2 regions of the Streptomyces sp. NPDC002573 genome follow, and region 1 is predicted to be linked to the other one. Evidence: riboswitches for the same ligand, from Rfam matches in the RefSeq annotation. Region 1 holds a riboswitch; the other holds the start of a gene.
The links. A riboswitch is a leader RNA that binds a small molecule or an ion and turns the genes downstream of it on or off. The one in region 1 is predicted to bind S-adenosylmethionine.

Region 2: linked by a shared signal. The riboswitch ahead of ACFYX0_RS35445 (amino acid ABC transporter permease) and the one ahead of ACFYX0_RS03450 (aminotransferase class V-fold PLP-dependent enzyme) in region 1 are both predicted to bind S-adenosylmethionine.

The regions. Positions count from the first base shown of each region.
Region 1 is NZ_JBIARC010000002.1:288,922-292,120, forward strand. Features, by position in the region: gene ACFYX0_RS03440 (rhomboid family intramembrane serine protease) at 1-77, shown strand, start outside; gene ACFYX0_RS03445 (Lrp/AsnC ligand binding domain-containing protein) at 211-492, shown strand; gene ACFYX0_RS03450 (aminotransferase class V-fold PLP-dependent enzyme) at 514-1,875, opposite strand; SAM riboswitch class IV at 2,074-2,190, opposite strand; gene trpD (anthranilate phosphoribosyltransferase) at 2,327-3,199, opposite strand, start outside.
Region 2 is NZ_JBIARC010000055.1:15,157-18,355, reverse strand. Features, by position in the region: gene ACFYX0_RS35450 (amino acid ABC transporter ATP-binding protein) at 1-366, opposite strand, end outside; gene ACFYX0_RS35445 (amino acid ABC transporter permease) at 363-1,343, opposite strand; SAM riboswitch class IV at 1,668-1,776, opposite strand; gene ACFYX0_RS35440 (glutathione S-transferase C-terminal domain-containing protein) at 1,842-2,705, opposite strand; gene ACFYX0_RS35435 (putative leader peptide) at 2,834-2,944, opposite strand.

The DNA.
Region 1 (3,199 bases):
TGGCCCACGTGGTGGGGTTCGCACTGGGCTTCCTCTACGCCTGGGTGCGCAGGCCCCTGCTGGTGGCGCCCCCGTGAGCTCCCGCGCCGCGACGGGACACGGACGTACTCCGGCAGGCACTTCCCGCGCCGCCGGAGTACGTCTGTTGGTGTGCGATGGAGCAGGTCTTAGAGTGACAGTCCGAGCGTGCACCTAGGGAGACAGCCAGCCGTGATCACTGCGATCGTGCTCATCAAGACCAGCGTGGACCGGATCCCCGAGATCGCCGAGTCGATCGCCGCGCTGGACTCCGTCAGCGAGGTCTTCTCCGTCACCGGCACGTACGACCTCATCGCCATGGTCCGGGTACAGGCCCATGACGACCTGGCGGACGTCATCCCCGGCCGGATCAGCAAGATCCCGGGCGTGCTGGCCACGGACACGCATGTCGCCTTCCGCACGTACTCCCAGCACGACCTGGAGGCGGCGTTCGCGATCGGGCTCGACAACTAGGGCGTCGGCCGGTCAGCGGCGTCAGACCGCCGGGACGCAGCGTCCGTCCTCCGTGCGGTACGTCCACCGCGCACCGTCCCGGACGAGTTCCCCGACCGCCCGGACGAACCGCTCCACATGCTCGTCGGGCGTGCCCGCGCCGAAGCTGACGCGGATGGCGTTCAGGGACCGCTCGCCGGGCGCGGCCTCGGGGGCGCCGCACTCGCCCTGGGTCCCCGGGTCGCCGCCCAGCAGGGTGCGCACCAGCGGATGGGCGCAGAACAGGCCGTCGCGCACGCCGATGCCGTACTCGGCGGAGAGCGCGGCGGCGAAGTGGGAGCTGTTCCAGCCCTCGACGACGAACGAGAGGACGCCGACACGGGGCGCGTCGTCGCCGAAGAGGGAGAGCACCTTGACCTCCGGGATCCCGGCGAGTCCGTCCCGGACCCTGCGGACGAGGAACTGCTCACGGGCGACGAGCGTGTCGAAGCCCGCCTCGGTGAGGGCCTTGCAGGCCGAGGCGATGGAGTAGGCGCCGATCACGTTGGGCGAACCGGCCTCGTGCCGCGCGGCGCTCTCGTGCCAGTCGACGTCCACTCCCCCGTCCGTCCGCCGGTTGACCCTGCGGCTGGCTCCGCCGCCCGCGAGGTAGGGCTCGGCCGCGCGCAGCCAGTCGGCGCGGCCCGCGAGCACGCCCGAGCCGAAGGGGGCGTAGAGCTTGTGGCCGGAGAAGGCGACCCAGTCCACCCCGAGGTCCCTGACCGACACGGGGTGGTGCGGGGCCAGCTGGGCGGCGTCCAGGACGATACGGGCGCCGTGCGCATGGGCGGCCTCCGCCAGCTCGCGTACGGGCCACAGCTCGCCGGTGACGTTGGAGGCACCGGTGACGCAGACCAGGGCCGGTCCGTGGGGGTCGCGGTCCGCGAGGGCGCGCTCCAGGGTCCGTACGGCCTGCTGCGGGGTGCGCGGGGCGTCGAGGACGGTGACCCGGGCGTCCCGCCAGGGCAGCAGCGAGGCGTGGTGCTCGGTCTCGAAGACGAAGACCTGGCAGTCGGCCGGCAGGGCGGCGGCGAGGAGGTTGAGCGAGTCGGTGGTGGACCGGGTGAAGATCACCTGGTCCTCCCCGCGGCAGTCCAGGAAGGCGGCGACGGTCTTCCGAGCGTTCTCGAAGAGGTCGGTGGACAGCTGCGACAGATACCCGGCGCCCCGGTGGACGCTGCCGTAGTACGGCGCGTACGCCGCCACGTCGTCCCAGACGCGCTGGAGCGCAGGGGCGCTGGCCGCGTAGTCGAGCGCGGCGTAGGTGACGGTGCCGCCCGTGACGAGCGGGACGCTGACATCCCTGCCCAGAACGGGCAGCGGGGCACAAACGGACTGGTCGGCGGCAAGGGTGGAGACAGACATGGGTGCACTCCCGTGAAGGCAGAGGGATCACCGCACCGGAGGGCGGGCGCAGGGGCGCGCGACTGCCTCGACGGCACGGGAAAAGGTGAAAAGGGGATGCGGAGGCGGGGCTCTGCGGCCCTAGCGCATTCGCTTGCTCACGGAACGGCTCCCTCGAACGACCAGGACCCCTGGCCCCACGCTCACCGGCGTGTGAGGGGTCCGCGCTTGCCGTAGACCTCACTGCCTACGACCTGGTCTTCACCCGGGGCACCCCGCCACGGACGGAGGGTTGCCGGACAGCCGGCCGGGGCCGAGTGGCTGTCGCTCATGACCTGGGCAGGACGCTACGTGACATGATCGGGCGGCCGCAACATCTGTCCGGATGCCGGGACATACCCCCTCCGTCGCACAGGCGACTGCATGCGAAGGGGGAGCCCGGCCGTGCCGCGCTCCCCCTTCGCCCCGGGGCTCAGCGGTGGCTCGCGGCCACCCAACGCTCCAGGGACCGCTTCGCGGCGCCCGAGTCGATCGACTCCTCCGCCCTCGCCATCCCGGCCCGCAGCTGCTCGGCCAGGGGCGCCCCGGCGGGCTCCAGGGCCACCAGCGCCGCCGCCGAGTTCAGCAGCACCGCCTCCCGCACCGGCCCGGTCTCCCCGTCCAGCAGACGCCGCGCCACGTCGGCGTTGTAGGAGGCGTCGGCGCCGCGCAGCGCCTCCACCGGCACCAGGTCCAGGCCGACGTCCCGGGGATCGAAGGTCTCCTCGGCGACCTTTCCGTCGCGGACGACCCAGACCCGGGACGTCGAGGTCGTCGTGAGCTCGTCCAGTCCGTCGTCACCGCGGAAGACCAGGGACGAGTTCCCGCGCTCGGCGAGGACTCCCGCCACGATGGGCGCCATCCGCGGGTCGGCGACCCCCACGGCCTGGGCCTTCACCCGCGCCGGGTTGGTCAGCGGGCCCAGCACGTTGAACGTCGTGCGGATCCCGAGCTGGCCGCGCGCCGCGGCCACATGCCGCAGCGCCGGGTGGAACTTCACCGCGAAGCAGATGGTGATGCCGGCCTCCTCGGCCACCTCGGCCGTCCGCCTCGGGGTGAGGTCCAGATTGATGCCGAGCTTCTCCAGCACGTCCGAGGAGCCGGACGCGGACGACGCGGCCCGGTTGCCGTGCTTGACGACCTTCGTGCCCGTGCCGGCCACCACGATCGACGACATCGTGGAGATGTTGACCGTCTTCGCGCCGTCGCCGCCCGTACCGACGATGTCGACCGCCGGACCCGGTACCTCGATCACGTTCGCGTGCTCGTACATCGCCCGGACGAGCCCGGTGATCTCCTCGACCGT
Region 2 (3,199 bases), on a different contig from region 1:
GTTGTCCAGGACGGTGAGGTGCGGGAAGAGGTTGAAGTTCTGGAAGACGAAGCCGATCCGCCCGCGCTGGGTGAGGATGGCGCGCTCGCTCAGCTCCTTGAGCCTCTCGCCCTGTCGCTTCACACCGATCAGCTCGCCATTGATGCTGACGTGGCCGATCTCGGGCTTCTCCAGATGGTTGATGACCCGCAGCAGGGTGGACTTGCCGGAGCCCGAGGGGCCGAGGATCACGGTGACCTCGCCGGGGCGGACGGTCAGGTCGACGCCGTCCAGCACCCGATGGGTGCCGTACCACTTGTGCACGTCGTGGACCTCGACGGTGGCGGCCTCGACGTCCGCCAGGGCCTCGATGGTGTCGGCGGTCATACGGCGGCCTCCCGGCGGATGCGGGCCCGCAGGTCGGTGAGCCCGGTGCGGAGCTTCTGCAGCGGTGTCGGCGGCAGGCTGCGAATGGCACCGCGGGCGTAGTACCGCTCGACGTAGAACTGGACGACGGAGACGACGCTGGTCAGGATCAGGTACCAGACGGTGACGACCAGCAGCAGCGGCACGATGTCGCCGGGGTAGGTGGAACCCATGGTCTGCGCCGAGCCGAACAGGTCGAGCAGAGAGACGTAGAAGACCAGCGAGGTGCCCTTGATCAGGCCGATGAGCTGGTTGACGTAGTTCGGGATGATCGAGCGCAGCGCCTGCGGAAAGACGATCTTCCGGAACTGGTAGCCCTTCGGCAGGCCGAGCGCCGCGGCCGCCTCGTGTTGGCCCTGGTCGACGGAGAGGATGCCCCCGCGTACGACCTCGGCCGCGTAGGCGGCCTCGTTGAGGCTGAGGCCGATCACGGCGACGACCATGTCGGTGGCGAGCTTCGACTCGTCGAAGGAGAAGAAGGCCGGGCCGAAGGGAATGCCGACGCTCAACGTCTTGTACAGGGCACTGAAGTTGTAGAGGAAGATCAGTACCACGATGAGCGGGATGGAGCGCAGCGCCCAGACGTAGGTCCAGCTGACCGCGCGCAGCACGGGGCTCCTCGACAGCCGGGCCAGGGCGAGCACGATGCCGCTGATCAGGCCGAGCACCGCGCTGTAGGCGGTGACTTCGAGGGTGATCAGCAGGCCGTCGAGGATGGTGGGGCGCAGGAACCAGTAGCCCCAGCGGTCCCACTGGTAGAAGGGGTTGGAGACCAGTCCGTGCACGAACTGGGCGACCAGGACGAGGACGACCGCGGTGGCGATCCAGCGTCCGGGGCGCCGCAGCGGCAGAACTCGCTGGGCAGTGAGGGCTTTCGATGGTTCGTCGGCGGTCGGCGCCTCGGGGAGGGTGACGGTGGCGCCAGGGGGTTCACTCATGGTGGGCTCCGGCTGGGTGGGAACACCCCGGAAGCACGGCGGCATGCGGAAGCGCACACGACGGTGAGGTACCGGGGGCGGGGAGGACAACGGCACACCGCACGGGCGGTGTTCGTCAGGGAGTGCGGGGGCTGCGGGGAGGTGTCAGCCCCGACAGCGGGCACAGCCCGGTGCGGTACACAGTGCGCTGTTCACGCGGAGCAGATCGACGGCGCGATCGGCGACGAGACGGTTCGGGTACGGCTGTACGCAGCCCTGGGAGCGGCGCGTGGCCGTCCTGGGAGCTGCGTACATGGCGTCACCATCACTGTTCCGGCCCGGTGGGCCTCGCGCTTACCGAAACATCTTCGGTCCGGTCGTCACCTGGGGCACCCCACCGCGGCGCGAGGGTTGCCGGTCAGCAAGCCAGGGCTTGTCGCTGACACTCATGACCGTTCTGGGCCGTAGTTAAGACAACTGCCCGAACGAATGTCAACGCCGGTCCACCAGGTGGAACGGCTAACGGGTGGTGTGGGCCGCCCAGTCCAGGATCTGGACGGCTGCTCCGGCGGCCTCCAGGCCCTGGCAGCGGGCGTGGTGGCGGCGTTCGATGCCGTCGAGGTCGAGGTGGCCGCCGAAGGCAGGGTGGGCGGCGAGCCGGCGGGCGTAGGCCCACAGGGTCGGGTGGTCGGCAATGCGTTGGACGGCTGAGGCGTCGAGGTGGTTGCGGTGGACGGTGTCGAGCTGGACCAGGGCGACCCACAACTCGACGTCGGCGGCGGTGATTTCGTCGCGGATCAGGTACGTGCGTCCTTCGAGCCAGCGTTCCAGGGCCCCAAGCGTTTCGAGCAGCATGCCAAGTGCCGTGTCACGTTCCAACGGCTCGCCACCGGCCGATCCGGCGCGCTGCGCGGCCTGTTCGATGCCCTGAGCGCACATCCGCTCGACCGCCTCGATCTCCGACTCCGCGCCGCACGGGTAGAGCGAGAGACGGTCACCGCCAAACCGGCGGCCGAGGTCGCGCATGATGTCAGGGGCATGGGTGCTGACGATCCGCCCGGACCAGTCGTCGCTGAGCACCGGCGCGACGGCCGGACCGGGGTACCGGTGGGCGCTGGCCTCGTACAACGGACGCAGGACGGAGTGGCCGCCCTCGGGGCAGTCGGGGAGCGCGGGCAGGTAGGTGGCCGGACAGACGGTGTCCAGGCCGAGCAGGCTGTGGGTGACGGCGATGCGCAGGCCGCCGGGACAGGCGGTCGACAGATGGAGGCGGTAGCGGCCCGGAACGGCGTAGTGGCCGCTGCGCGCGTCCCGGCCGATCCGGCCCCGGAAGGCGGGCGCGGGTCGGTCGGCGGCGTGGGCGGCCAGCGGTGTGACAGTCATGACTCTCCCCGGGAGCGGGCGCGGGCGTACGCGCGGCGGAAGCGACGTCGGGTGAGGGAGCGGAGCTCTCCCGTACGCACCGGACGGCACGACGCCCGAGGGCGTCTCCGGTGCGGGATGGGCGCGGCTCAGTCCTGGGGGTTGATAGCGCTGCAGACGCGCAGCAGATCGATGTGACGGCGGGAGGTCAGAAGAGGCGAACGGCTCACGCGTGCGGTGACCGGCTCCAGGCGCCTCATGTTTTCCCTACCTATTCACTAGGATTCCCTCAGTGAGTGTCGATCCGACCGGCATCGGCGTCAAGAGGGCCGTCCCGCATCGCGGACGCCCCGATGGGACGGCGGCCCGCCTCGACACGGTCACCACACGTTTCCCACTGCAACCGTCGGGACGCGGCGACGGTGTCGAGTCGGCGTGGGTGACGTGCCGACGGGCTGCGTGCTCACCGCAGAAGGCCCAGACGAGAGGGCCCGCAGACTCTCGCCCGCGAAGAC